One region of the Pseudoalteromonas sp. SR41-4 genome, then DNA from elsewhere that is predicted to be linked to it. Evidence: predicted binding sites of a transcription regulator. Region 1 holds the regulator's gene; the other holds the start of a gene.
The links. The regulator sigma-54, encoded in region 1, starts transcription at its own class of promoters, with help from an activator protein. The targets are predictions, from matches to a motif close to GTTGGCACGNNNNTNGNNT.
Positions count from the first base shown of each region.

Region 2: H5180_RS11985 (PAS domain-containing sensor histidine kinase) is a predicted target of sigma-54. The motif match lies at 12,530-12,548, and genes of this name have one in related genera.

Region 1 is NZ_JACJEI010000039.1:11,096-26,826, forward strand. It holds gene H5180_RS20965 (calcium/sodium antiporter) at 1-510, shown strand, start outside; gene H5180_RS20970 (KpsF/GutQ family sugar-phosphate isomerase) at 536-1,507, shown strand; gene kdsC (3-deoxy-manno-octulosonate-8-phosphatase KdsC) at 1,507-2,058, shown strand; gene lptC (LPS export ABC transporter periplasmic protein LptC) at 2,055-2,609, shown strand; gene lptA (lipopolysaccharide transport periplasmic protein LptA) at 2,599-3,132, shown strand; gene lptB (LPS export ABC transporter ATP-binding protein) at 3,129-3,854, shown strand; gene H5180_RS20995 (RNA polymerase factor sigma-54) at 3,921-5,417, shown strand; gene hpf (ribosome hibernation promoting factor) at 5,446-5,733, shown strand; gene ptsN (PTS IIA-like nitrogen regulatory protein PtsN) at 5,738-6,190, shown strand; gene rapZ (RNase adapter RapZ) at 6,379-7,221, shown strand; gene H5180_RS21015 (HPr family phosphocarrier protein) at 7,250-7,522, shown strand; gene mgtE (magnesium transporter) at 7,647-9,005, shown strand; gene H5180_RS23670 (hypothetical protein) at 9,504-9,626, opposite strand; gene H5180_RS23675 (hypothetical protein) at 9,965-10,099, opposite strand; gene H5180_RS21025 (YqaE/Pmp3 family membrane protein) at 10,157-10,315, opposite strand; gene H5180_RS21030 (BON domain-containing protein) at 10,380-10,943, opposite strand; gene H5180_RS21035 (LiaF domain-containing protein) at 11,286-11,942, shown strand; gene H5180_RS21040 (VOC family protein) at 12,337-12,753, opposite strand; gene pmbA (metalloprotease PmbA) at 12,968-14,317, opposite strand; gene H5180_RS23680 (hypothetical protein) at 14,579-14,713, opposite strand; gene yjgA (ribosome biogenesis factor YjgA) at 14,725-15,252, shown strand.
Region 2 is NZ_JACJEI010000013.1:43,245-58,975, reverse strand. It holds gene fliM (flagellar motor switch protein FliM) at 1-843, opposite strand, end outside; gene fliL (flagellar basal body-associated protein FliL) at 853-1,383, opposite strand; gene H5180_RS12025 (flagellar hook-length control protein FliK) at 1,486-3,879, opposite strand; gene fliJ (flagellar export protein FliJ) at 4,007-4,453, opposite strand; gene fliI (flagellar protein export ATPase FliI) at 4,453-5,787, opposite strand; gene fliH (flagellar assembly protein FliH) at 5,806-6,624, opposite strand; gene fliG (flagellar motor switch protein FliG) at 6,628-7,668, opposite strand; gene fliF (flagellar basal-body MS-ring/collar protein FliF) at 7,661-9,376, opposite strand; gene fliE (flagellar hook-basal body complex protein FliE) at 9,397-9,729, opposite strand; gene H5180_RS11990 (sigma-54 dependent transcriptional regulator) at 9,908-11,386, opposite strand; gene H5180_RS11985 (PAS domain-containing sensor histidine kinase) at 11,383-12,495, opposite strand; gene H5180_RS11980 (DNA-3-methyladenine glycosylase I) at 12,636-13,223, shown strand; gene H5180_RS11975 (sigma-54 dependent transcriptional regulator) at 13,845-15,281, opposite strand; gene H5180_RS11970 (flagellin) at 15,445-15,731, opposite strand, start outside.

The DNA.
Region 1 (15,731 bases):
GATGACCCATTTGTAAGTGAAGCCTGTGAAGACGTACCAGATAACGTGCCCACCAAATCGGCTTTATTTTGGTTAATTATTGGTATGATATTACTGCCTGTCAGCTCACATTTTTTAGTTGGCTCAGCAGTTGATATAGCCAAATACTTTGGCCTAAGTGATTTAGTAATAGGGTTAACCATTATTGCTATTGGCACCAGTCTGCCTGAGCTGGCAGCCTGTATTGCTGGGGTATTAAAAAACGAAGATGATTTAGCACTGGGTAATATTGTTGGCTCAAATATCTTTAACATTTTAGCTGTGTTGCCACTGGCTGGGATTATCAACCCTTCAATTATTGACCCTTCAGCTGCAAACCGTGATGCCTTAATTATGATTGGTGCCACCATAGCCCTTATAGCTATGTCCTTGAGCTTTAAAGGTACAAGGCGCATTAATAGAGTTGAAGGTGGCCTGTTATTGGTCGCATTTTTAGCATATCAGAGTTATATTTTTAGCCAAGTTGCTTAATGCTACCCACAAAATGGATAACACAATGACGCAGTTAAATTTTATTGAACAAGGTAAGCGGGTGCTAGAAATAGAGCGCCAAGCACTGCTTGATATAACCCAATATCTAGACGAAAACTTTAATCAAGCTTGCCAATTGATGTATCAATGTCACGGAAGGATCATAGTAGTCGGTATGGGGAAATCTGGGCATATTGGTAATAAAATTGCTGCAACACTGGCAAGCACTGGCACGCCTGCGTTTTTTGTCCATCCGGGTGAGGCAAGTCATGGTGATTTAGGGATGATCACTCGTGATGACGTGGTTATGCTTATTTCTAACTCAGGCGAAACCAGCGAAGTACTGAATATTATTCCGGTTATTAAACGTATTGGCGCAAAAATGATCGCCATGACAGGTAACCCTGAATCATCAATGGCAAATTGGGCTGATGCTCATGTATGCATCAAAGTAAGTCAAGAGGCCTGCCCATTAGGACTCGCCCCGACTGCGAGCACGACTGCAACGCTTGCGATGGGTGATGCAATAGCCGTTGCTCTGTTAGAAACCCGAGGCTTTACTGCCGATGACTTTGCGCTATCGCATCCAGGGGGAAGCTTAGGCAAACGTTTACTATTGTGTTTAAAAGATATTATGCACAGTGGCCCAGCAACGCCTATGATCAATGACAAGCAATGTATCAAAGATGCATTAATCGAAATGTCGGCCAAGGGCTTAGGTATGACGGCCATTGTTGACGACACAGGGCAACTTGCAGGGCTTTTTACTGACGGTGATTTACGCCGAATTTTAGAGCAACGAATGGATATTCACAGTACTTTGATCAGCACTGTCATGACCCGCTCTTGCACTACAGCAACTGCAGATATGCTTGCCGCCGAGGCACTCAATATTATGGAGAATAAGCGTATCAATGGCTTAATTGTAGTTGATGATAAACACCACCCTATTGGTGCTCTTAATATGCAAGATTTGCTCAAAGCAGGAGTTTTATAATGCAGTTTGCTGACTTATATCAGCCACTTTCAGATGATGCGAGCGAGCGAGCACAAAAAATCAAACTCCTGATCTGTGATATCGACGGGGTGTTTTCAGATGGCCGCATTTATCTTGGCAATCAAGGTGAAGAACTCAAAGCGTTTAATACTAAAGATGGTTTTGGTATCAAAGCACTGATCAATAGCGGTTTTGAAGTTGCCGTGATCACCGGTCGTCATTCACAGATAGTTCAGCAACGGATGACTAGCCTGACAGTACCGCATATTTACCAAGGTCAAGAAAACAAGTTGCAAGCTTATCAACAGCTCAAAGATAAATTGCAGTTAAGCGATGAACAAATCGCTTACATAGGCGATGACGGGCCTGACTTGCCGGTAATGGAATTAGTTGGTTTTGCGGTGGCAGTAAATGATGCTCACCCCTTGATCAAGCGAGTTTCACATTATACAACCATGCTCCCTGGTGGTTTTGGAGCGGTGCGTGAACTCACTGATTTATTAATGCTCGAAAATGGTAAATCATTAACTAGCGAAGGCACAAGCTCATGAATAGTGCGCGTTTAATATTATGCGTATTATTTGTCGGCTGTATGGTATGGCTGTGGTATCCGTATTTTTATCAAAGCACTGCCATAAAACAAAACCAAGAAGATATAATAGCAAAACCTGATTATACTGCGGTGGCATTAAAACAAACCGCGTTTGATGAACAAGGTAAAATTAGCCACAAAGTAACAGCTGCAAAAATGGAACTTTACCAACAGTTAGGGTTTACTTACTTTGAACAACCTATTTTTACACTCTATAATCAACAGCAAACGTGGCAAATTAATGCCGATGAAGCCACCCTATATGAAAATCATCAATTAATTTTAGAAGGTAATGTGGTTGCTAAAAACCTGACCAATAATGCCATGATTGAACATATAAACGCAGATAATATTCAGGTTGATATTGAACTACAAACCATGAGTTCAGAACAACCAGTTGAATTAATCGGACCAAATTTAAAGATCACTGGGCGCGGCCTCCATGCCGACTTAAAAGCCGAAGTGGTAGAACTAATTAACCATACGCGAACCATATATTATGACCAATAAATTTGCTCACTTGCTTGTGATACCAAGCTTATTCATTGCCTTTGCAAGCTTTGCTGAAAATACGGCACCACCTGCGGATCAAGTCTCTATCAGTGCTGAAAAGCAGCTTGCCCAACTGAAAGATAATATCGGTATTTTTGAAAAAAATGTTGAAATCATTCATGGTAACCGCCGTATCAAAGCGGATCGACTTGAAGTCCATAAGCGCGAAGATTTAGGCAATAACAAACAATTGCTTGTTGCAACTGGTAACCCTGCTTACTTTGAAGAAAAACAAACTGATGGCACAATAATGAGCGCCAGTGCTGATGAAGTCCGTTACGATGTCGCCAAGCGCTATTTAACGTTAATTGGTAATGCACAAGTCACTCAAGCAGGTCAAAAAATTAATGCCAAAAGCATTACCTATGATATGGACCAACAGCTGATCAGTGCTGAAAAAGGCGCAAGCTCAAACGATCGCGTACACACTATTTTGGTACCTGTTGACAGTAAAAAAGACAAACCTAAAGGGCAGCCATGAGTATATTAAAAGCTGAATTTTTAGCAAAAAGCTATAAAGGTCGCCAAGTTGTAAAAAGCGTGGGTTTAGAAGTTAGCGCAGGCAGCATTGTTGGCTTACTGGGTCCTAATGGCGCAGGTAAAACCACCACTTTTTATATGATTGTGGGTTTAGTACCTAGCGACAAAGGTAAAATAAGTATTGATGATAATGACATCACTTTACTGCCAATGCACAGTCGCGCACGGTTAGGGATTGGCTACTTACCACAAGAATCATCCATCTTTCGTAAGTTAACTGTTTATCAAAACCTGATGGCTATTTTAGAAACTCGTAAAGAGCTGAATAAACAAGCCAGAGAAGAAGCACTAGACAGCTTACTTGATGAGTTTAGCATTCAACATATTCGCGACAGCCAAGGTATGGCATTATCTGGTGGTGAACGTCGTCGAGTTGAAATTGCACGCGCTTTAGCCGCAAATCCAAAATTTATCTTACTTGATGAGCCTTTTGCTGGCGTTGATCCTATTTCAGTGTTAGATATAAAGAAGATTATTGAACACCTTAAAAACCGTGGTATTGGCGTACTTATTACCGACCACAATGTACGAGAAACCCTTGATGTTTGTGAAAAAGCCTACATAGTTTCTCATGGGGAGTTAATTGCATCAGGTACCCCTGAGCATGTACTTGCCGACCAAACAGTCCGCGATGTTTACCTGGGCGAGCAATTTAGGCTATAAAGCCACGCTCGGCTAAGTATCTGCTAGACTTAACGATGATAACAATAAAAGGATTGTTAGAGATACATGAGGCAATCACTCCAGCTGCGCATGGGCCAGCAACTTACAATGACACCACAGCTGCAACAAGCAATTCGCTTATTGCAACTCAGTACATTGGATCTCCAGCAAGAAATTCAAGAAGCACTCGACAGCAATCCATTGTTAGAGCTAGAAGAGCATGAATATTCAGACGACACGGCTGGTAAAAACGAACAAAAACAAGACAACGATGACTTAACTGTTAGTGCATCAGCAGACGACAAGCCCAGCGAATATGAACAAGAAAGTAGCGAAGCATTAAGCAAAGAGACTTTAAGTGACGAAATGGCTATGGACGTCACCTGGGACGAATACATGAGTGCTGCGCCAAATACGTCATCCGGCCCAATGCCTGAAGATGAGTCAATTTATCAAGGTGCTTCAACTGAAACCCTGCACGAATATCTGATGTGGCAATTACAGCTCACACCTTTTAGTCCAACCGATGAAGCTATTGCCATTGCGATTGTTGAAGCTGTTGACGATTCAGGTATTTTAACCTTGAGCTGCGAAGACATCGCAGAGAGCTTAAATCAAGGTAATAACGAAGAAGAAATCGAACTAGACGAAGTGCAAGCAGTGTTAAAACGCATTCAGTTATTTGACCCTGTTGGTATTGCTGCGCGCAGCCTACAAGAATGTTTATGTATTCAATTAAATCAATTTGATCCTGCAACTCCTTGGATTAGCGAGACTAAAATGATTTTAACTGATCATATCGATTTATTAGCTAGTCGTGACTATCGCACTTTGATGAAAAAGACTAAGCTTAAAGAAGATGAGCTGAAAGAAGTAATGACATTGATCCACAGCCTTAACCCAAAGCCTGCGGATACTATAGTACGCGAAGAGTCAGAGTATGTTATACCTGATGTTTCGGTGAAAAAAATTAAAGGTCGCTGGGTGGTTGAACTTAATCCAGACAGCATGCCAAAAATTAGAGTGAACAGCCAATATGCGGCAATGTCACGCTCAGTAAAATCAAGCACTGACAGCCAATTTATACGTTCGCATTTGCAAGAAGCTAAATGGTTTATTAAAAGCCTAGAAAGTCGTAACGAGACGTTACTCAAAGTAACTAACTGCATTGTAAAACAACAGCAGGGATTCTTTGAGCATGGCCCTGAAGCAATGCGACCTATGGTACTAAACGACGTTGCTGAAATGGTTGAGATGCACGAATCAACAATCTCTCGCGTAACGACACAAAAGTACATGCATACCCCCCGTGGTATTTTTGAGTTAAAGTATTTTTTCTCAAGTCATGTAAGCACTGAGAACGGCGGCGAATGCTCTTCGACAGCTATTCGAGCATTGATCAGAAAATTGATCAGTGCAGAAAACTCAGCGAAACCATTGAGTGATAGTAAGATTGCAGATATATTGGCAGAGCAAGGTATCAAAGTAGCTAGACGGACTATTGCAAAATACCGCGAGTCGCTGGCTATTCCACCGTCAAATCAACGTAAAAGTTTGATTTAAGGCGTAAAATCACAAGAGGAAAATGCTTATGCAACTAAATTTAACTGGTCGTCACGTAGAAATTACTGATTCATTAAGAGACTATGTAAACAATAAGTTTGCCAAGCTTGAAAGGCATTTTGATCATATCAATAATGTCCATGTTATTCTTGATGTAGAAAAACTAAGCCAAAAAGCAGAGGCCACATTACATGTCAGTGGCGCTGAATTATTTGCCTCGACTGAGCACCAAGACATGTATGCAGCTATTGACGGACTAATCGATAAACTTGATCGTCAAGTAATTAAACACAAAGAGAAGCACGCTCGACACTAACACTATGAAATTAAGCTCACTTATTTGTCAGGACTGCAGTAAAGCTGCGGTCCTTTTTAATAGCAAAAAACGGATCATTGAATTTATAAGCCAATTGGCTCATGAACAACTCCCTCAGCTATCACAACAAGAAATCCTCAACGCACTACTATCGAGAGAAAAACTAGGTAGTACCGGTATTGGTCGTGGTATTGCTATCCCTCATGGCCGTATGAGTGGTGTTGAAAACCCGCTAGCAATAATTTTAGTGAGTGAATCACCGGTTGATTTTGATGCGATTGATAATCGCCCAGTTGATATATTTGTAGCCCTCATCGTACCAGATGGTGACAGCCAACTTCATTTGAAGACGTTAGCCACAATTGCTGATAAACTCAATAACAAAGATTTTTGTAAACAACTACGTAGCGCAAAAACAGACCAAGATTTGTATCATGTAATTGCAGCTCAATCGTAGTCATACCAATTGTATTGTATTGAATTAGAGAGTAATTATTGCAACAGGAAAATAGCTCTAGAACAAGGTGGAAATTATGAGATATAGTTGTTCTATATAAATAATTTTAAACAAAGTTAGTGGGTTATTTAACAAGCAAGAATGAGCATGTTTTTAATAAAATTGGTATTAAATGAAGGAGAATTTACATGGAGTTAATCATCATCAGTGGGCGTTCTGGCTCAGGTAAATCTGTTGCTTTACGTGTAGTAGAAGATCTTGGCTATTATTGTGTAGATAATATTCCAGTTAACTTATTACCGTCATTAGTACGCAGTGTCTCTGATAATTACGACAAAATAGCCGTCAGTATCGATGTTCGTAATTTACCGAAAGAGCAGGAAGAATTTAACGACATTCTTGAATACTTGCCTGGTTTTGCAAATCCGACGCTATTTTATTTAGACAGTGATGATCAAACCCTGATCAAACGCTTTTCTGAAACCCGCCGCTTACACCCATTATCTTTGGACTCTTTGCCACTGGATTTAGCCATCAAGCAAGAAAAAGTGTTGCTTGATGTATTAACTACTCGTGCTGATTTCATGCTTGATACCACAGATCTCAGTGTCCACCAGCTTGCTGAGTCAATCCGTGAAAAGATTTTAGGGAAAAAAGATAAAAAACTAATCATCACCTTTGAATCATTTGGTTTTAAGCATGGTATTCCAAAAGAAGCCGATTATGTATTTGATGCACGTTTTTTACCTAATCCACACTGGGAGCCTGAGTTAAAACCGCTCACAGGCCTGGATCAACCAGTAAAAGATTATTTAGCCAGTCACAGTATCGTGCAAAAATTCACTTGGCAGATCCAAACCTTTGTACAAACTTGGTTACCGCACTTAGAACGTAATAACCGCAGTTACTTAACAATTGCTATTGGTTGCACCGGTGGTCAACATCGCTCAGTTTATCTAGCGCAAACTATAGGTGAAAGCTTCTCGATGAGCCACAGTAATGTGAAAATTCGCCATCGTGAACAAGAATAACAACTCACGTTTACAGTAAGGAATGTTGATGCGCTTAGAAGATACATTTTTAATAAAAAACAAACTCGGTTTACATGCTCGCGCAGCCAGCGTATTAGCGCAATTAGCTGTGCAGTTTGATGCCAGCATCACACTTCATCAAGATGACAAACAAGCCGCAGGCGACAGCGTACTGGGCTTAATGCTATTAGAAAGTAGCCAAGGCAAAGAAGTTAAAGTTGTATGTGAGGGCCCGGACGCTGAACCTGCTCTTGCAGCAATTGGTGAGTTGATCGCACAACGCTTTAACGAACAAGAATAGCTCGTAGTCAGTACCACTAAATTGCGTTAAACTGAATAAAGTCGTTAATTAAACAGACCAAGCGCGTTAATTATCGACAACAGTTACCCTACCTATCAAGTGTATTAATTTTTTAAGGACGCCAATGCCAGAAGCTTTTGAACAAGATTACCCACTACAACAACTAAAACAAGTGACCAAGTCACTTAACAGTGGTCAATTTGTTCAAGTAAGGCGTATGTTGGCAAAAACAGCTCCGTGTGACACCGCATTATTACTCGAGTCATCCCCGCATAAGATTCGTACCTTATTATGGCAACTGGTTGATCCAGATGTACAAGGTGACGTACTTGAAGAACTATCAGAAGATGTTCGTTTAGGGATCATTGCCCAAATGGAGCCGAAGCACATCGCTGCGGCAACTGAGGACATGAGTCACGATGATCTAGGGGAAGTACTACGTAGCCTACCTGATACCGTCTACAAAGACGTTGTTAGTGCCATGGACAGCCAAGATCGAGAACGTGCAACTCAAGCACTCTCTTATCAAGAGCGCTCTGCTGGCGCGCTGATGAACACCGATACAGTGACCATCCGCCCTGATGTCACTATCGACGTAGTACTGCGCTACTTACGTTTACGTGGTGAGCTACCAGAAGGTACCGATGATCTTTATGTTGTTGATAAACATAACTGCTTTATAGGTGCCATGTCGTTAACGACCTTGTTGACTAACTCGCCAGATAAAATCATTCGCGACTTAATGGATGAAGATTGTGAATCTATCCTCATTTCGATGGATGAAACCGATGTAGCACAACTGTTTGAACGTCATAACTGGATATCAGCCCCAGTGGTTGATGATAATGACCACCTACTTGGCCGTATCACCATCGATGATATCGTTGACGTTATCCGTGAAGACGCCGAGCATAGCTTATTAAGCCTAGCTGGTCTTGATGATGAAGAAGATACCTTTGCTCCGGTGTTAAAAAGTTCGAAAAAGCGCTCAATTTGGCTTGGCGTTAACTTGTTAACCGCGCTACTTGCTGCGATTGTGGCAAGCTTCTTTGAAAACACTTTAGCAATTTTACCTATTCTAGCAGTACTCAACGGTATAGTGCCATCCATGGGTGGTGTTGCGGGCAGCCAAACATTAACACTCGTAATACGTGGTATTGCAGTGGGTCATATCAACCAAACTAACCAACGCTTTTTACTGATCAAAGAGCTTGCAATCGGCGCAATAAACGGAATTGTTTGGTCTATTTTAATTGCCGGTGTTGTTGCTATTTGGCAATGGGACTTTAAGCTTGGCGGCGTACTCGCCTTTGCCATGTTTATGAACTTAGTAGCCGCAGGTATCGCCGGTGCCAGTATTCCGCTGCTATTGAAAAAAATGAAAATTGATCCTGCATTAGCTGGCAGCGTGGTACTGACAACCGTAACCGATATTGTAGGTATATTCGCCTTCCTAGGCACTGCGACATGGTTGTTGGTGTAGATAGAAATAGAGGTTCTAGGTTTACATCGTAATGTAGGAAATGGCTTTAGCCATGAATGTTATCAACCGCGCGGCATAAAGCACCGCCTACGCTTTAAACATCGGAGCTAGGTTTTAGGCTCTAGGTCCTAGTCACTTCCCTAGCACCTAGTACCTTTGTCTTCCTAGCACCTTTAATCTTTTCGCGGCGGCAAGCCACTCGCCTACAAGTGATTTAACACCGAGATAAACGTTAACACCCGTAGGCGTTAAGCTTACTGACGCACAAACTCCGAGCCACATTTAAAACGCAGTGGCAAGCCACTCGCCTACAGTGAGTAATTAAACACTGAGACTAACGTTAACACCCGTAGGCGTTGAGCTTGCTGACGCACAAACTCCGAGCCACATTTAAAACGCGGTGGCAAGCCACTCGCCTACAAGTAAGTAATAAACATCAAAGTAAAATTTAACTCCCGTAGGCGTTGAGCTTGCTGACGCACAAACTCCGAGCCACATTTAAAACGCAGTGGCAAGCCACTCGCCTACAAGTGATTTAACACCGAGATAAACGTTAACACCCGTAGGCGTTAAGCTTGCTGACGCACCAATACCAGAGCACATTTCAAAACGCGGTGGCAAGCCACTCGCCTACAGTGAGTAATTAAACACTGAGATTAACGTTAACACCATTAGGCGTTGAGCTTGCTGACGCACAAACACCGATACAATATTTAATATCGCGGTGGCAAGCCACTCGCCTACAAGTGATTTAACACTGAGATTAACGGTAACACCCGTAGGCGTTAAGCTTGCTGACGCAAAAACACCTATGACTATAATAAAATGAGAGGTTAAACATTCTTGGGGAAGGTTATAAGTGGATGTTCTTAATTAAAATAACAACATGCACTTATAATTTTGATATATAACATCCTAGCAAAATCCTTCTAGTATTTGATATTTATATACTCTGATATTTAAAGCCCATTCCTTGCTGCTTTGACTTCGCTCCTTGATGCGCTATTCATTAGCTCCTTCCATTGTTGTGCCGTCCAAAGTGGCTTTGCGCTTTTTACGATCCCTTGTTGGTTTTTCCTTAATACGTTATCCATAATGTTACTCCTTGCCATCTATTGGCTGTTCATCCTTGTTATATTTAAACTGTGACTCTAACGACGTGCGATTATATAAATTGCATGTATTAGACCAGGAATATACCCTAGTAATGTTAACAAAATATTAATCCAAAATTGAGCACCTAAACCAACTTGTAAAAATACACCAAGTGGTGGAATAAGCACTGAAAATATAATTCGTATTAAATCCATGACTCTCACTCCCTGAAATTTGTATAAGAAAGCCCAGCATAACTGGGCATTCGTTGCTTATAGATTATTCAGCTACAATAGTTAAATTATCAACTACATCGCGAACATCTTCAGCATTCTTAGCAATTTTCACCGCTAGCTGTTTTTCAGCATCCGAACCAACAGTACCATTTAGCGTTACCACACCTTTATCGGTATCTACGTCAATATCCGTACCGCCTACTTCAGAATTAAATAAATAGCGTGTTGTAATCACGGTAGTAATTTTAGCATCCGTTAAATCACTTTCTGTGCTATCTGATTTCATCTTCTTGCTTTTTGTATCCGTGTTTTTAACGACCGTTAGCTCGTTATCAACATCAGTTACACCATCTAGACTTAAGATAAGCTCTTCCGCTAACTCTTTATCAAGCTCACTTTCAACCTTACCAGTTAGTACAACCTTGCCATTATTTACATCAGTGTTAATGTCAAAGTTGTTTAAGTTAGTGTTCATTAACAGAACCGTTTCTGCCTTACCATCAATCCAAGCATCTTTACTTTCATTTTCCCAGCTATTTGCTTGAGCACCCATAGCGGTTGTACCAAGAACTAACGCTGCAATAATAGATTTGTTAAATGTTTTCATAATCTTTCTCCTTTTGATTAAAGACAATATGATTAATGCGAACATCAAGCCAACTTTTAAAACATTTAAAATCAATCGCTTAAACTTAATTTCATATAGCACTAGCTTTAGTCTTGGTAATTATTTACAGACTGCTCGGTAATTTATTCTGGTCGTTGCAAAATTAACCATTTAATAGCATTATTCGTTAATCTGTCGTTAATATAACAAACGCACCTAACGAAAATAAATTTAAATTATTGATTACTAAGCTAATTAATAAATGGCCTAAGCTTTGCTTTAACTATTGCAGTACTGACAATCGTAAAATACACCAACAGCATCACTTATAAGGAATACATCATGACTGTAAAATTAGAAGATCGCCCAATTGAGCAAGTGCGTGAACAAGTTATTGATCAATTAATATATAACTACAGTCATGCTGTTATTTCAGCTGATGCTTTTGAGCGTCGATTAGATCAGGCAATGGCTGCGAAAGATAACCAAAGCTTAATTGATTTGGTAAGTGACCTAGAATTAACAACCGATAGTAATTACCAGTGGGAAAAACGTGCGCAGTTTAGCCCAAACTATAGTAATAAAAGCAGCGATGAAACATTGCACTTGCGAAGTATCTTAGGATCAAACGAGCGCAGTGGGCAATGGGTAGTACCAAAAGAAATCCACCTGACGAACTTACTTGGATCTATTGAACTTGATTTCACTGACGCCATATTTCAGCATCAAAATATCACCATCCATGTCAATTGCTTACTAGGCAATGATGAAATTTATGTGCCAGAACACGTCAATGTTGTATCAAAACTGTTCAGTATTATTGGTAGTGTTGAAAACAAATCAGTGTCACTGAATAAACACCAAGGGCCAACCATTACTATCGAAGGAAAAGTTATTCTGGGCTCTGTGGAAATTAAAATTAAGCGCACCATTAAAGAAAAGTTTGTCTCATTCGCCAACAGCCTTAAAACCAGTTGGCAAGATATCAATAAACATTAATGGATAAAACACAGTTAAAGCTTAACACCCGTAGGCGTTAAGCTTGCTGACGCAAAAACACCGAAACAATATTGAATATCGCGGTGGCAAGCCACTCGCCTACAAGTGAGTAATTAAACACTGAGATTAACGTTAACACCCGTAGGCGTTAAGCTTGCTGACGCGAAAACACCACGCCACATTTTGAAACGCGGTGGCAACCCACTCGCCTACAGTGAGTAATTAAACACTGAGATTAACGTTAACACCCGTAGGCGTTAAGCTTGCTAACGCAAAAACACCGAAATAATATTGAATATCGCGGTGGCAAGCCACTCGCCTACAAGTGAATAATTAAACACTGAGATTAACGTTAACACCCGTAGGCGTTGAGCTTGCTGACGCGAAACTAATGTTATAAATCATTATTACGCTCACTAGGAATATCACTTAAATATTCAACAAACTCTACTTCAAACCCTGCGGGGTCAATAAAATACACATTTTTACGAAATGGATTTACCGCACCAGGCTTATCAATACTGTAACCAGCGCTTTCTAAACGCGAAATTACTGCAGCAATATTATTCGTAACATAAGCAAAGTGCGCTAAGCCAACTTGATGTCCGGTTAAGTCACGGTTATGTTGTTCACCATGATCACTCAATGCTAAATACTGAAAATCATCGCCAAAGTGTAACCATTTTCGTGGTTTACCGTACCACTCCCCTTCGCCTTGACTTCTTATAGACCAGTACGGAAAAGCCGCCTTATAAAAGTGCAGCATAGCTTCAACATCATCGACTACCAAATTTACATGCTCTAAATACATAATTAAATTCCTTTATTTAAGTAATTAAAGCCACAATAAAACCTCAAGCAACGTTGAGGTAAAGTGTTTTTTATAAAAGATTTAATAATTGAAAGGTACTAGGTTAAAGGCTAAAGGCAGAGACTAGCTCCATCTAACGTCTAAATAAAACAGCGCGGTATAATGCCGCGCCTACGCAAATTAAAACTTATAGCTTAAGACTTAAAGCTTTAACCTAACTTCCCGCAATCTGCATTTGTTCAATCAATACCGAACCGGTTTGAATTCCACCACGACGCTCTATGTCACCACCTATACCGCTGATGCCTTTAAACATATCTTGCAGTTTACCAGCGATGGTAATTTCGCTTACAGGATATTGTATTTCACCATTCTCAACCCAAAAACCGGCAGCACCACGCGAGTAATCACCGGTTACGGTATTAACGCCTTGGCCCATTAATTCAGTGACCAATAAACCAGTGCCCATCGTTTTTAACAACGCAGCTAAGTCAGCATGAGTTTGTTCTACTAACCAGTTATGAATACCACCAGCATGACCGGTAGGTGTCATATTCATTTTTCGGGCTGCGTAGCTCGCTAATAAGTAAGTTTGCAGATCACCACCTTGAATGATTTCACGGTCGATAGTTTTTACCCCTTCACTATCGAATGGTGAAGACGCTAAACCTTTTAAAATATGCGGGCGCTCTGAAATATTAACGCACTTATTAAATACTTGCGTGCCAAGGCTATCCAACAAAAAGCTCGATTTACGATACAGCGCACCACCACCTATTGCAGACACCAAGTGACCAAACAATGAATTAGCGATATCTGCACGAAAAACAACTGGGACTTTCATGGTACCTAATTTTTTGCTATTGAGCTTAGCAAGAGTTTCACTCGCAGCCTCTAAACCTACTGCCGCAGCATCTTTCAAACCAGCTTGGTCTCGCGCTACGGTATAAGCTGAATCTCGCTGCATTTGCTCACCATCTTTACCAATCACCATAGTACTAATGCTGTGGCGAGTACGCGGGTAACCTGTGATTAGACCATGGCTATTACCATATACGCGTAAACCTTGATGCGATGAAAAACTGGCGCCATCTGAATTAACAATACGCGCATCGGCATTAAGCGCCGCTTGCTCTGCAGCATGACACAGTTCAATGCCCTGCTCAGGGCTGACATCCCACGGGTGGTATAAATCCAAATCAAGCGGAGCAAATTCAAGTAGGTCTTTATCGGCTACGCCATTATGTGGATCATCTGAGGTAAACTTGGCGATATCAATGGCTTTCTCTACCACTGTACGCAGTGTTTTGGGGTTTAAATCAGCTGTTGACGCAGAGCCTTTGTGATTACCAACATACACACTGATCCCCAGTCCACCATCTTGATTAAATTCAATGGTCTCGACTTCACCCATGCGGGTACTAACTGATAAACCTGAGGTGCTCGACATCGCCGCTTCAGCGCCAGTAGCACCGAGTTTTTTCGCGTGTTCTAAAACCTCTGCAACGGCATCTTTTATTTGAGAAATTTGTGTATAAATAGGATCTTGCTGTTGGCTTTTCATATTTTTAGTCCTGAGCTTGGAGCGTTTTGCATGCGCAATCATAATACTTAAATGCTAACACACTCACTGCATTGCATCAGCTAATATTAATCATTAAAAGAATCACGTATATACCCAAGCCACCTCAAGATACAGAATTCAGCGTTTCACAGGGGCTTAATATCAAGGCGTTACTTTGCAAGAATGGCAGTCCCTTTTAAGAAGTAACAACGATGAGAGTAAGTGCCTGTGAAACGCCCAACGGGTTGGTTTAAAAGCGATTTATACTGCGTTATTGATTTTAACAATAGAACCACTATTACTTGCAATCAATGCCTTGCCTAAATCGCTTTTAACTCCAACGACGCTCGCATCTTGAGGTGGTTTGGGTATAATGACTGCAGTTAACGTTATCATATGAGTACCCCATGGCGAAGAAAAAAGGCAAGCCTGCTGAAATTGAAGAAGAAATTATCTATATATCAAAAAGTGAGCTAAAGCGCGAAGCGCAAGAGTTTCATCAGTTAGGTGCTGAAATTGCCAAAATGGGGAAAAAACAGCGCGAGCGCTTACCCTTAAATGACGATTTAAAAGCGGCAATGGTTGTTGCAGACAAAATCAGTAACAAAAGTGATGCATATCGTCGTCACTTAAATTACATCGCAAAAACTTTGCGTACCGTTGAGAATATCGAAGAGATCAACGCTATTATCGACATAATGCTGAATAAAAATAATCAAGCCGAAGTGATGATTAAAAAGATTGAGCAATTACGCGATGATTTAATTGCCCAAGGTGATGATTTAGTCAATCAAACCATTGAGCAGTACCCGAGTATTGATCGTCAAAAGTTACGTCAATTGGTGCGTAATGCGGCAAAAGAAGTAAAAATTGAAAAGCCAGCTAAAGGCTATAAAGAGCTATTTCAATATCTTAAAGAAAGTATCATGCGCTAAACTACATTTAGTGTAGTAATGAATTGCCTATATTCAGTCTGGGTATAAACACCCGCTATTTATAGGCAGTTACCGTTTAGTAAGCAGTAACGCCTCCCTCGCAGCAAATTAAAACACCGTAGGCGTTGAGCTTGCTGACGCAAAAACTCCGAGCCACATTTTGAAACGCGGTGGCAAGCCACTCGCCTACAAGTGATTAATTACACATCAAAGTAAAATTTAACACTGAGATAAACCTTAACACCGAAGGCGTTGATCTTGCTGACGCACCAACACCACTCCACATTTTGAAACGCGGTGGCAAACCACCCGCCTACAAGTAATTAATTAAAACATCAAAGTAAAATTTAACTCCCGTAGGCGTTAAGCTTGCTGACGTAAAACACCACACCACATTTTAAAAACGCGGTGGCAAGCCACTCGCCTACAAATAATTAATTAGACACCAAAGTAAAATTTAACACTGAGATAAACCTTAA
Region 2 (15,731 bases), on a different contig from region 1:
ATCCCCAGCCTTAAGCTCCATAATTTGCGCTAAGGTTAAATCAACTTCAAGCAGTTGTGTTGATATTCCAACTTCAACATCCATAATCTCATCACGTAAGGCTTTGCTCCAACGTAAATCGGTATCTTCAGTATCTGATTGCACACCAGCATCGAGTAATTCACGAATAGGTTCAAGCATTGAATACGGCAATGCGATATGGAAATCCCCGCCACCGCCATCCAGCTCAATATGGAATGAACTGATCACCACCACCTCGGTGGGACTGACGATATTAGCCATTGCCGGATTAACTTCTGAATCAAGATATTCAAAAGACACATCCATTACCGGCGCCCATGCTTCTTTGTAATCTTCAAAGATTATTTTTAATAGCATTTGTACAATACGGCGCTCAGTAGGTGTAAATTCACGACCTTCTATTTTCGCATGATAGCGACCATCGCCGCCAAAGAAGTTATCAACCAGGATGAACACTAACCGTGCTTCCATAGTGATTAACCCAGTACCTTTAAGAGGACGAAAGCGCACCATATTAAGACTGGTAGGAACAAATAAAGTGTGGATATACTCACCAAACTTTATCATTTGTACGCCATTGATAGAAACTTCAGCAGTACGGCGCATCATATTAAATAAGCTAATGCGCATGTGTCGAGCAAATCGTTCGTTCACAATCTCCAGAGTCGGCATGCGACCACGAACAATACGATCTTGTGAAGAAAAATCGTATTGCAACGTATTACCGCTACCATCATCACCGTCCTGTAGATCCTCCTCTTCGACTTCATCGACACCATGCAACAGGGCATCGATTTCATCTTGGGATAATAAATCACTCACGCTGACCCCTTATTGCATTACAAAGCCGGTAAACAACACCCGCTCAATTACTTTACTACCCTCTACATCAGTTAACGCGGCTTGTACTTTATCAAGCGCTGCTACTCGTAGGGTTTCTTTGCCTTCGCTAGTACCAAGCTCATCTGCGGTGGTGGTTGAAAACACACCAAGCAATGTGCCTTCAATAAGTGGAATATGCTTTTTAGCCGTTTCTTCATTCACATCACCGCGCACTAGTAATTGCACTTTTATTTGCACAATGCGATCACGACTGGCACCAGGTACGTTAAAAATAAAAGGTCGAGGCATCGCAACATATAAGGCACTGCCAACCTTTGCACCACTACCACTTACATCTGCAGTTTCAGTTGCTGATGCAACAGATTCATCCGCAAGTGTTTCAGGAGCAGCGTCGGAGCCAGACATCAAGAAAAAGCCAGCTGCACCACCAATTACCAATACCACAGCAATAATAATTATAATCAGCTTTTTTTTACTTTTACTACCGTCTTCAATTTCTAAGTTCGCTTCTTCAGCCATGCTGCTTTCCTTTATGCCTTAATAATAGCGATATTACGAGTGTCACCGCGCACCATCAAGTTATTTATTTTTATAGTCTTATACCTCATATAATAGCAGGTGTTAGGCATAGTAATCTATTGATGATGAAGATTGTTGCCCAGAGCCTCGAATTGGTTGCTGAGTTAATGCACTTTCCTCTTCATTTTGTTGCTGATTTGCCTGTTGACCACGACCATTTTGTTGTCCGTCACCACCAGTATCACTTTGACTATTTCCCTGCTGGATACTGCTTTCACCCAGTTCAATTCCCTGCTGTGCTAACATTTCTCGTAATCTCGGCATTGATTGCTCAAGAGCTTCTTTGGCTTGCTGATTTTGTACCACAAAGTTAATTTGAGCTTGTTCTGCATCGCTACGAATACGAATTTGCATACTACCCATTTCTGGCGGATCAAGACGTATTTCAGCTTCTTTATTATTGATACTTAGTAATGCACTCACTCGTTCTTGTAGTAATTTGGCTGCATCACTTTTCATGATATTCAATGCTTGTAACGCAGTTGGATCAAGATTTATTTGTCTTGTCTGTGATGTAGGGCTCGCTTGCTGGGCATGCATAACTTGCATATCTGCCAAAGCTTGTTGATAGCTTTGCTCACTCCCTTCTACAGCCGAGGCTGTCGTAACCGCAGTGGTTAATCCGGTGAACTGGCCAAACAATTGATTTACACGTGTCAATGTGTTGTCGCGCACAGGGCTTTGCTCTGCTTTAATATTTTCAGCAAGTTGCTCACTTTTTAGAACATTATCTTGCACTGCCAGTTTCACTTCTTGCTCTTTGCTCGCGGCCTTTATAAGTGCATCTTGTGGCGCAGATACTTTATTTGTATCTGATTTAGCGGTGTTGCTATTGGTTGTTGTAGTGCTTACTAAATTATCTGTCATTGACTGAACCGTCAATTGAGCTTTTGACTCAGTCTTTTTTTCAATACTCTCTGGCTGAGCTAATTCTGCAATAGCCGTATCGATCTGAGTTAATAAAGCCCCCTTAGGCTGCTCAGTGCTCACAAAATTTTGTAATTGCTGGCTCAATGCCTGCTTTTGCACAGGACTCAACAGCGAAATATCTTTACTTAGTTGGGTTAGCTCTGCCGTGTTCATTGTCGCAACTGCCGTGGTAGGTTTTGCAACTTCTTTACTATTAAGCTCTACAAATTCAGCCAGCATTTTTTTTAAGTCAGTTACGTTAGCCGGTGATGGATCTTGCTGACGAATGACATCAACTTGATTTTGTAGCTGTTTTTGCTGCTCTGGTGTTAAGCTCGCCAACAATGGGTGTTCATTTTTTTGTACTGTAGTTGGTGAGTTAAGCAATACCTTACTGATTTGCTCTAATACAGCACTGTTACTATGCTTTGCCTGTGTAGCTGCTTTTTCAGCTACATCAGTTTGAGAGCCAATCGTAGTGGTTGATTCCACACCTTTAACTACTGGTTCTGCCTTTGAAGCAACGTCCATTGCTACTGCAGTAGCACTTGTGGTTGCTTGTTTGGCGTTAGCAGTAACGTTAGCTACAGTTGCGTGCGCATCTGCAGTTAACGCTGCACTCTGTTGAGGTTTTTCTTGCTGAGCAATCCTTGTGTCCGAATCTTTAACTAATACTTCACTTTCTTGTGGTTTAACTTGTTGAGCAAGCGTTACGTCCAAACCTTTAGCTAATACTTCACTGTTTTGTGGCTTACCTTTGCTTGTATTTTCAGCAATATTTATTTGAGCTGTTTCATTGCCAACTTCCCCACTCTTTAAGGTAGCTGCAGCTTGTTGGTTTGTTGGCTGCATTGTCATCGCTTTATTTTGCGATATCTCTTTTGCCACTTGAATATCATCAATAATAGGAGTCACAGCATCATCAGGAGGGGTGTTTCCCTTCAGTTGAAGCTGTTTATCAATCGCCTCTGCCAGCACCGTTTTTTCAGTAAGTAGCGTTGGTTTTAGTTGTTTATCGACTAGTTGTGCAATAGGATCATCAGTAGCAGGAGTGTCTGTATCAATAATAGGCGTAACATCATCAATTGGACGTGGTCCAGTGACTTTAATAAGCTTCGGATCTATTTTTTCTTCACTGTATTTACCCAACGTTGAAAGTAATGAGGCATTTGCAACAGTTGGCGTATTATTTACCCGAGTGTCCATATTGTTGGCTGCCGTGATCTGAGCAAGCATTGCATCACCAGACATAGCATCACCTGACATCGTTTTCTCATCACTGCTGTCAGTGGGCGTTTTTTGCGCTTTTTCAGCAGCAACTTCGGCTTCACTTGCAGCTGACACAGCGCCAGATGAGTTAACTTTCATGGGTGTTTCTGCAGCATTATTAGCGTTTTGTAACTCACTAAAGAAATCACTATCGGTGCTTTCTTTACCTGTTGCCGCACTGCCTTTGGCACTGTCTTTTTTATTTAACTGAACATCCTGCTCAGTTGAGATAAACACTGAAAGATCACTAATAGCCATAATTCACCTAGATTAAAAGTGGCAATTTGCCGCCGCAGTTTGCCAGAATAAATACTTCATACGTTAAACAAGCAAATAATATGCCTAAGCTAATTTTAAAAATAAATAATGCTGTTTTGGGCGATGACTATAGAGCGCGACGTCTTTGATAAAATTGATTTGCAGAAAATTCATCAAGCATTTTTTGTTCATTTTTTTGTGCGATTACATTCGCTTTAAGCTGCTGTTTTTCTATTAATTTAGCAACCGCTTTAGCCTTAATCTGCTGTTTCAGCCATAAACTTTGTCGTTGTGAAACAACTTGTTTAGCAGTACTGACGGTATTCGCTTGTTGACGAATAGCTTCTTCTATTTTGGCAATAAAAGCATGGTATTGACTAAACCCTGCACTACTTAAACCAGACTTTCCTTTTAAATGTAATTGCTGAGTATACTCCAAACGAAAGTTATTCAAGCCTTGCAATTTTTGTTGATTGCCTTGCAAGTTTTGCTGCGCTTGTAAATAATTTATCCGTAAAGTTTCTTCTTTATCATTTTCTATTTTCAGCAATAGATTGAGCTTATTTGTTGCCATTATGCTTGTCCTAATAATTGCGCAAGCCCTTGTAGGCCATCGTCATAGCTAATCACATCTTTCATGCCTTGTTGTAGAAATGCATTCACTCTTGGCATCATATTAATGGCCTGATCAAGCATTTGGTCGGTGCCTTTTTGATAAGCACCTAAAGTAATCATATCTTTATTTTGCTGGAACATTGAATACACTTGTTTTAACACTCGCGCTTGTTGCATGTGTGCTTCTGAGACAACTTGTGGCATCACCCGTGAAATCGATTTTTCTATATCAATAGCAGGATAATGACCACTGTCAGCGAGCTCTCTGGATAACACGATATGACCGTCTAAAATGGCTCGCGCCGCATCAGCAATCGGATCTTGCATATCATCCCCTTCACTCAGTACAGTAAAAAACGCTGTGATAGAGCCTTGCCCTTCGCCGCCATTACCAGCACGTTCCACCAGCGCGGGTAGCTTTGCAAATACTGAGGGCGGATAACCTTTAGTCGCCGGTGGTTCACCAACCGCAAGCGCTATTTCGCGCTGAGCCATGGCATAACGCGTTACAGAATCCAGTAGCAATAAAACATTTAAGCCTTGATCGCGAAAGTACTCCGCGATAGTTACCGCACTTTCACAACCTTTTAATCGCATTAATGGCGATGCATCGGCGGGAGCAGCAACTACGACAGAACGCTTACGCCCTTCCACACCGAGTATTTCTTCGATAAATTCTTTTACTTCGCGGCCACGCTCCCCCACTAAACCAACAACTATTACATCAGCTTCTGAGCCTCGGGTCATCATACCCAGTAATACCGACTTACCCACGCCTGAGCCTGCAAATAGCCCCATGCGCTGGCCTTGGCCAACAGTTATCACTGAATTAATAGCGCGTACACCAACATCCATCGGCTGCGTAATTGGTCGTCGAGATAATGGGTTAATTGAATTTTGTGCAAATTTTAAGTAATGCTCTGCTTTAATAGCTCCAAGCCCATCCAACGGACGCCCTAAGCCATCAACAACACGACCAAGTAAACACATACCAACAGGCAGTCCGGTATCATTTACTTGTGGGATCACTCGCGCTCCAGGTAGTACACCAGAAATATGGTCATTTGGCATCAAGTAAAGCGTCTGATCATTAAAACCAACAATTTCAGCATCAACAAAACCATGCATGGTTTCAATTTTACATTGGCTGCCAACTGGCGCGCGTAATCCTTTTGCCTCTAATGTTAACCCTACAACACGGGTTAAAATTCCCGCAACAGCAGGCGTTGGGCTATGAATATGTTTTTGATACTGTTGTAAACGTTCACTTAATGGGCGTGGTTGAGAACTCATTGCAAACCAAAAATAGCGTTAGATACCACTACTATGCAAAAAACTATCCAACGTTTCTTTGACGCGGGTTTTTATAGTCATATCAATAGATGACTGAGGTGTTTTTACTTGGCAACCGCCGCGATCTAAAGTCGGCTCTGCAACTAACTGCCAATGGTTTTCAGCTAGTGCAGCTTCACCATAACTATTTTTAACCAGTTCAATGTCTTCAGGATGTAAATGAATACGCACACTTTGCTGCTCATTGGCTAACGCATCGATACACTGCTTTAAACTTTGCAAAATGATTTCAGGGGAGGTTTTAATTTCTTGATAAACTAACGCTTCGGTTAGCATTACGGTTAACTGTACAAGTTGCTTTTCGGCGTCATCATCGACTTTAGCTAATGGCGCTGACAAACTATCCAACAATACTTTTAGACCCGTTAGCTGTTCTTCAATCAGTGGTTTTACTTCTTCTTGACCTTGTGTTTTACCAAGCTCAATGCCTTCTTTATAACCGGCTTCTTTTCCCTCACCTACGCCTTTTTCAAAACCATCAATATAACCCTGCTCGTGGCCTTGTTTTAAGCCTTCTTCGTAGGCATCTTGACGAATTCGTTCCAGCTCAGCCATCGTTAACGAGGGCAGCTCAGGCTCTTCGGGCTCTAGTGCTTGTTCACTTTCTTCAAGCTCTTTACGATATAAATCGGCCAGCGGTGTACCAAACGCCGTTGAACGACCATCGAATTTTCGAGTGTCTTGCGTAACATCTGGAATTGGCCAGTTTTCTAATAATTCATCAACTGCTTCACTGGCACGTAAAGGACGACCTTGATATTGAGTAGGTTTGCTCATGGTTTACAAGAACTCCTCACCACCACCACCACCAAGCATAATTTCACCTGAATCAGCGAGACGACGTGCCGTAGATAAGATCTCTTTTTGCGCGGCTTCAACTTCGCTGATCCGCACAGGTGCCATTGCTTCTAAATCATCAGCAAGCATCTCTGCAGCCCGTTTTGACATATTGCCGAGGATTTTCTCTTTCAATGCATCATCAGTACCTTTGATGGCTTTCATCAGTACATCTTGTTGGACTTCTCGCAAGATAGCTTGAATACCACGATCATCAACATCCATTAAGTTTTCAAATACGAACATTAAATCTTGGATTTGTTGCGACATCTCTTCGTCATGCTCACGGATAGAATCCATCAACTGACCTTCAATATTAGTATCGAGATAGTTCATTATATCTGCCGCCGCTTTCAAGCCGCCCATTTTTGCAGCTTGCGCACCAGCTTGTCCGGCAAATTGTTTTTCCATTATCTCGTTCAACTCTTGTAAAGCCGCAGGTTGAACTTCTTCAAGGTTGGCGATTCGCATGGTTAAATCTAAGCGCACTTTTTCAGGAAACTGCGCTAAAATTTCGGCCGATTGCTCAGGCTCCAAATACGATAAAACGATAGTTTGTATTTGCGGATGCTCATTGCGAATAATATTGGCAACCTGCTTTGAGTCCATCCATTTCAATGAATCAAGACCCTTGGCACCAGATCCCATAACAATTTGATCTATCAGGCTTGCCGCTTTATCTTCACCAAGTGCCGCAGTAAGCGCTTTTTTGATAAAATCTTCTGATTGGAAGCCAATCGTACTAAAGCTTTGTATTTGTTCTATAAATAAATTGTGCACGGCACTGATTTTGGCTTGCGATAGATCATCTATCGCCGCCATTGCCATACCCACTTTTTGCACCTGTTTAGGTTCAAGGTGCTTTAATATTTGCGCTGCATCTTCTTCGGATAAGCTTAGCAATAAAATTGCGGCTTTATCTACACCGTCTAATTTATCAACATCAAACGCTGCTGGCAGTTGTTTTTGTTCTTGATCAGTCATCTTCAGTTAACCACGCTTTCACAACTTGTGAGGAGAGTTCTGGCTCATTTGCTACTAAGGCACGAACAGCTTTTAATAAGTCTTCATCGCCATGTAGGTCTGGTAACTGTAGTGTACCATCACTTGAGAAGCCAACCGAAGCAGAATCAAAATCTTTATTTAGCATATCTAGGGTGTTATCACCAATATCTACACCAGAACTAAGCGCATCATCATCATACTCTTCAAGGGTATCATCTGGGTAAATCAAGCGTTTCAGCATAGGTTTAACCACCGCCATGATTAACACTATAATAACCAATGCGCCAAGCACTAAACGCACAACTTTCATAAACCAGTTTTGTTCCCACAGTGGCACTTCAATAGCTAAGTCCATCGGTTCACGTACAAACGGTACTGTCACTACTTCTAATGCATCACCACGCTGTAAGTCAAAACCCACACCACCTTGCAGTAAACGACGAATATTTGACAGTGCTTCAACTGAGCGAGGCTCCATAGTCGTTTCACCATTTTCACCCACTTTTGCCACATAATCGACTGCCACAGACACACTAATTCGACGAATAACACCACTTTGCTGACGTGTGTGGGAGATAGTAGTATCAAGTTCATAGTTACGTGTCGCTTCTTTGTGAGTGCGACTGGGTGATGAACCAGAGCCTGCACCACCTTGACCGGCAATTTCAGGAATATTTGAATCTGTTGGAGGCTGATTTGTCAGCGCGCCAGGAATACCGATAGCTAACCCGCCGATGTTGTTTTCTTCAAAGGTGGTTTCACTGCGTACCGCCGGTAAATCAGGGTTGTAGCGTTTTTGAGTTTCTTCAATCGCACTAAAGTCCATACTTAAATCGACTTGTGCAGTGTAGTTACCCATACCAATAACTGGCATTAAGATACCATCTATTTTATCTAGATATTCTTGTTCACGTTTACGTTCAATATCGTATTCTTTGCGTGAGCGAGCAGCTAACGCACTTTGCGATCCTGAATTAAGTAATCGGCCATTTTGGTCTGTTACAGTTACTCGTGACGGCTCTAAACCTTGCACTGCTGAACCAATAATATCAACAATGGCGTCCACTTCTTCACTACCGAGCATACGACCACGTTTTAAAGTTAATACCACTGTTGCGGATGGTTTTTTCTCACGACGAGCAAAAACATTTTCTTTCGGTATTGCCAATAATACTTTAGCACGCGTGACATTTTGTAGTTCCTCAATCGTACGCGCTAGTTGTTGTTCACGACCATGCTTTAAACGTTCACGCTCTAAACGCTGACTAACACCAAAACCCATATCTTGCATGATAATATCAGTACCCGAGTTCGGCGCTTGCTCAATACCTTCGCGGGTCATTAACAATTTAATATTTTGATATTCATTTTCAGGAACAGAAACCACATTGCCATCAAGTTGATAGTCAATTTTTTGTGCATCTAAAAAGTCGAGCGTTTGAATTAGCTCTTCCGTTGGCATTTTTCCAAGTGGACGCATATCTGGTTGACGTGCCCAAATAATCACAAAAATAGCAATCGCTAAACAAATCGCTAATGCAATAATTAGAGTAACCTGACGCAATACATCAACGCCGTTTAATGCACTTAAATAGCCTGACTTTTGTTCTTGTTGATCGTCATTATCAGTTTGGTCGATACCGCCGCCGGCCAAAGCAAGATCTGTTGATTGATTAGATTGCGCCACAATAATTCTCCACTACCTAGTTAAACAGGCATGTTCATGATTTCTTTATAGGCTTCTACAAGTTTGTTACGAACTTGCACCGTAGCTTCAAAGGCAACTGACGATTTTTGTGATGCGATCATTGCATCCGCTAATGACACATTTCGATCGCCCATTTCAACCGCTACGACTTTTTGTTTCGCATCAGCTTGAAGGCCATTCACTGTATTGAGTGCATCACTTAACAAATCGCCAAATTGGGCGCTCGAAGTAGGCTGCGCCTGCGTCGGTAATTTGTTTACTTGATTACTACGACCAGCTTCGAGAGCCATAGATTGCATTTCTTGAAATAATGCGCTGTTTTGAATTTTCATAATTGTCTCTGACGATGCAGTTTACTAATAACTTAATAAAGCACAAAGCATGCCAACTAATAAAACCATAAATATCATCATCTTAAGATTTATTTTAGTTGTCAGAGTTTTGACAAGTTTACGCCCAGCAAGGCTGAGCGTAAATTAAATAGTGAAGGAAAACAAAAATTATAGAGGCTTAAGCAGGTAAGGTGATCCCCAAATCACGCATTTGAGCCAATTTATAACGTAATGTTCGTGGGCTGATCCCTAATGTTTCAGCTACATCTTTACGCTTGCCTTGACAACGATTTAGGGTTTCTAAAATAATTCTATGCTCTTTATCTTTAAGTTCATCTTTGTAACTTCCCGAATCCAAGCTTGGTAATTCTTCACGCAGCTGATTGCGTTGTGCTGTGGCTTTTATTGCTGGCGCTTGCAGATCATAATAAGCATCATTAGTTGGTGAACTTGTAACCGCCGAAGTAGTGCTTTCTGGTGCTGAATTAGCCGGCACTAAACTTGCTGATAAAGCCGCAGTTAGAGGAGTCTGGGTTAAATTTTCAATAAAAATAGCACTTTCGTCAATCATATCACCGTGGCGTAATATCAGCGCACGCTGGATCACATTATCCAGTTCACGCACATTACCTGGCCAAGTATGAGCTAATAATTTTTTCTCTGCCGGTTCGCTAAGTACAGCGATAGGCTCTTTGCTTTTATTGAGATGACGTTCAATTAAATGCTTTGCCAACACGACAATATCGCCTGGACGTTGACAAAGTGGACGCCACATCAACGGAAATACATTTAATCGATAATATAAATCTTCTCTAAACTGGTGCTTAGCCACAGCCTCTTTTAAATCACGGTTACTGGTAGCCAAAATACGCACATCCAGCTTAATAGTTTTGCGACCACCTAAACGTTCAACTTCGCGTTCTTGTAATACACGTAATAACTTAGCTTGTAGGCCTAAATCCATCTCAGTGATTTCATCAAGTAAAATTGTGCCACCTTGTGCTTGCTCAAATTTACCCGGACAAGCTTGAATCGCACCAGTAAACGCGCCTTTCTCGTAGCCAAATAATGTAGCTTCGAGCATATTTTCAGGGATCGCAGCACAGTTTATTGCGACGAATGGCTGCTCTGCACGATCTGATTTATCATGGATAAACCGTGCGAGTACTTCTTTACCTGAGCCACTAGGACCAAGCACCATCACACTAGCATCCGATTTAGCAACCCGACTTGCAAGTTCTAATAGCTGAATACTACTCGGATCAGCGACAATCGGCCCGTCAGTTTCTTTTTCCGGCTCAGGTAGATAGCGGCTTACCATATTAAGTAGCACTTCGGGCGCAAACGGTTTGGCCATATAGTCAATTGCCCCTAACCGCATAGCCTCAACAGCATCATCAATAGTCGCATACGCTGTCATCATTAAAACCGGTAGATCAGGGTAATTAAGATTTATGCTGCGCAGTAAATCAAGACCACTCATCGCGCCCATTTGCACATCGCTCACGACCAGCGAAAAGCTGTCTTTTTTAAGTAGCACCATAGCTTGCTCGGCACTGTCAGCCGCAACGCAATCTATTCCAGACATTTCAAGCGTATCAATCAAGGCTTCACGAAGCCCTGCATCATCTTCAACCACTAAAATCGTGTTGTTCATATTGCCTCCGCCGATGTTGACTTTGTACAAATAGGTAACAGTAAACTAAAGCAGGCTCCGCCTTGAGCATTGTTCGTTACTTCAACTCGTCCTTGGTGTGCATTTGCGACTGAACTAACCACCGCTAAGCCTAAACCTGTGCCTTGGCTTCGGGTAGTAAAAAATGGTTCAAATAATTTATCAAGTAAGCTTAAATCGACCCCAGGGCCATTATCACTTACAGTAATACACACTAGCTCGGGGTCACTCGCATCCCGCTGCGCACTTAATTGAACGAGTGCATTACTGCCAATGACTTGAATACTATTGTGAATAAGGTTTTGAATGGCACTGGCAAGCGCAGTTTTATTGCCCATTATCTCGATATCAGGCTCAGGTAAACTGACCTGAAGTTCACTATTATTAAGTGCGACCATAGCATCAGCGCCAGTTTTCACTTCAGTTAATAATTGCTGCATGGAAACATGTTCAACAACTTGCTGATCGCCACTTTTTGCGAACAACAACATATCGTTTACTTGGGTTTCGAGATCTTTTAAACGCGACATTAACTTAGTATGAAAATTGCCTCGAGAGCTTTCGGGTAACCGCTTTGAACCTAAATTAGCGGCATACAAAATCGCAGCAGACAGTGGTGTTCGCACTTGATGTGCCAAAGATGCCACCATTTTACCCAATGCACTTAAACGCTGCATATGTGCAACGCGTGTTTGTAGACGACGCGTTTCGGTTAAGTCAGTCATTAAGATTAATTGCCCTGGCTCTGGCGCTAATGCCGTTATTTCTAACTTAATTAAGCGTCCATCTTTTAGCGATACTTCATGGCCATCATCTTGTTGGGGCCGAAACGAGCGCTGGATCACACTGAACCACTTTTCACCTTCGAGTGGTTCCCCTAACATGTCTGTTGCGATTTGATTAGCTTTAGCGATCAAACCGCGACCATCAAGCACCACAACACCCGCAGGCATTGTATCTACTAAATGACTTAACCAACTGGCTTGCTGGCGTAATTCACTTAACTCACCAATGTACTCTTCTTGCAGTAAGCATGGGTTATACTGGGTCGCTGTGATAAATTGTGGTTTTAAGACATTAGCTAAGGCCATAATGCATTCTCGTTTACAGGATCTAACTAGCTAAATGCACAAATTGTACCAACAATTATATTGATTAATTTCATTTGCTTAGCGTATAAATAACGCGACAAAAAAATGACAAACTAAAATAAGCAAAGCAAGGAGACACTATGAATTCAACAAATTTATGTCGCTGCCCTTGGCTCGATACCAGTAAAGATGACTATGTTGCCTATCACGATGATGAATGGGGGATCCCAGTATATGATGACCAAACACTTTTTGAATTTATTACTCTGGAATCAGCACAAGCAGGATTAAGTTGGTATACGATTTTAAAGAAACGTGATGGCTATCGTCGTGCATTTTTGGATTTTGATGTAGAAAAAGTCGCACAAATGAACGAGCACGATGTTGAACGATTAATGCTTGATGAAACAATTATACGTAATCGTTTAAAAATTGTAGCAACTATAAATAACGCCAAACGTTTTATTGAAATTCAGCAAGAATTTGGCAGCTTCAGTAACTATCAATGGCAGTTTGTAGGTGGTAAGCCGTTAGTGAATGAGTTAGATAAACTTAGTGACTACCCTGCAATTACAGAGGCCTCAACTGCATTTGCAAAAGATTTAAAAAAACGGGGATTTAAGTTTTTAGGTCCAACCACAGTGTACGCCCATATGCAGGCCTGTGGTATGGTGAATGATCATAGTAATGATTGTTTTAGAAAAGCAGAGATTATTGAAAAATACTAGGTGGTAAGAGCTAGAAAAGTGACTAGGCGCTAGGATCCTAAAATCTAGCGTCTGGGAATTAATGGCTGAAGCCATTTCCTACAAATGCTTAACCCACATATAAGCAGGCTTCAGCCGCGAAAGATTTATATATATTTTTATCTGCTTATTTGCTCTCATTCACTTCTCTTTGTGCAAAAGATCTTTAAATGATTGATCCACCACAGAGAACTCCGAGTTCCAAGAGGAAGGGATTAGGGTCCTAGCCCTTCAGCTCCGTGTAGCGCCTCGGTGTCCTGGTGGTAAAAAGTTAATTAAGTGACTTATTCACAAAGAGGCTAAGAGTACGCTGCGCTTATGAGGTAAAAATAAAGGTATTAGATTTTAGGGTATTCGAAGCTCGTCGCTCGAAGCCCGTGGCATTTTTTCTTCTCATTTACCCTCATTGTTTTCTCTTTGTGCAAAAAGTTTTTAGTGATTTATTCACTACAGCCCCCCCCCGAATTAAAGATGGTGAGCGCGTCAGCAAGCTTAACGCCTATGGGTAATGACGAAGCCCATTCTAAAGGTGTAATTACCATCGTACTTGGTTAATTTCTGCCTAAAACCTGCTACCTGACACCTAAAACCTGCTCTTAGCTGTTAATCTCGTGATAGGTTATATTTTTTCATTTTTTCAACTAAGGTTGTGCGGCGTACACCCAAGATCTCCGCAGCACGCGCTACGACATAATCATAACGCTCTAAGGCCTGAGTGATCAGGCTAATTTCCAGCTCAGCTAAATAATCTTTTAGCTCAATCCCTTCGTCGGGTAAAAGGTCTGCTGATGGCTGAATTGCTTCAACTTCTGGCTCATCGTCGTAATCACTAAAACCAGTACTGAAAATATCATTGAAAGCATCACGCTCCATAAGCTCTTCGGGATATTGTGGTTCATAAGCATCAACTTCAATATAACGATATTTTGCTGGTAGATCGGGAATATCAACCACTTTATCTGGTAACATGATCACCATACGCTCAACTAAGTTCGCTAACTCGCGAATATTACCCGGCCATGTATGCTCTTTTAAACTATCAATTGCGCGCTCGGTAAATTTAGCGGTAGTACCACTTTGCTCATTAATACGGCGCATTAGCTCTTTTAATAATAATGGAATATCATCAGCACGTTCTGCAAGTGATGGGTTTTCGATAGGAAAAACATTGAGTCGATAATATAAATCTTCGCGGAAACTTCCTTGCTCTATCATTTTTTCAAGATCACGGTGTGTTGCAGCAATCACCCGCACATCCGCTTGAATTGGTTTTGTACCACCAACCCGCTCATAGCTGCGCTCTTGTAACACTCGCAATAACTTTACTTGCATTTGCAGCGGCATATCGCCAATTTCATCTAAAAAAAGCGTCCCACCTTGGGCAAGTTCAAAGCGGCCCTTGCGCGCTGAAATAGCACCGGTGAACGCGCCTTTTTCATGACCAAATAACTCACTTTCTAACAGCTCCGCAGGTATCGCCCCACAGTTAACGGGTACAAATGGCCCTGTATTACGTTTTGATAGTAAATGAACATTACGAGCAACCACTTCTTTACCAGTACCTGATTCGCCTAAAATTAATACATTAGCGTCCGTTTTAGCAACTTGTTCAATTAAAAAGCGTACATCTTTAACCGCTTCAGTTTCACCAACTAAGCCATCAAAGGTTTTGTGCGGTTTTGCGTGTTTATGCTCATTTGGTAACATCCGTTGATACTGTTGGCAATCATGCAGTAATTGAGTCGTTACATCATGGTTAAAAGGTTCACAGATAAGGCCAACTACATTGGCAATGCTCAACAGTGATTTAAGGGTTTCACCAATTAATAGAAATGGTATTGTTGGATGGCGCTTGATCACGCTCTCATGATCTAAACTTTGTAATGCGCCGAGGATCACCATACATGACTGCTTTTGGTATTTTTCACATTCTTGTTCAAGGCTTGCATCATCAAGCAGTTGCACTGCCTCACCAATAAAGGTAAGCGCAGCATGTAAACCAATCGCACGATTATTATTATTATCTAAGATCAAGATCATTATTTAGCGAACCACAGTTACTACAAGCTATTAATAATTTAAATTGTAAGCGAGTTTGACAGGGATGCAAGCACTAAGCGGCAGTTTTTTGACAACCATGCCAAAAAATAGACGCTTAGCTAATTGCAAGTAATACTTAAGAATTACCGCAGTATCTTTAATATTAAAGCAAGCCTAAAATAGATTCAGCCGATTGGTTGGCTTGTCCACGCAGTGCAACTGACGCTTGTGCTAAAATATCATTTGATACTTGCTGTGAAACCGCCTGAGCATAATCGGTATCTTGAATTCGACTTTGGCTCGCGGCAATATTTTCTTGCTGAGTTCCTAAGCCTTTAATGGTACTTGCCAAAGTATTTTGAAAAGCACCAAGTTCAGCTCGCTGGGCGTTAATTTCGTCCGCCGCTTGGTCACTAATATCAATTGCAGCTTGAGCACCTGCTTGAGTAG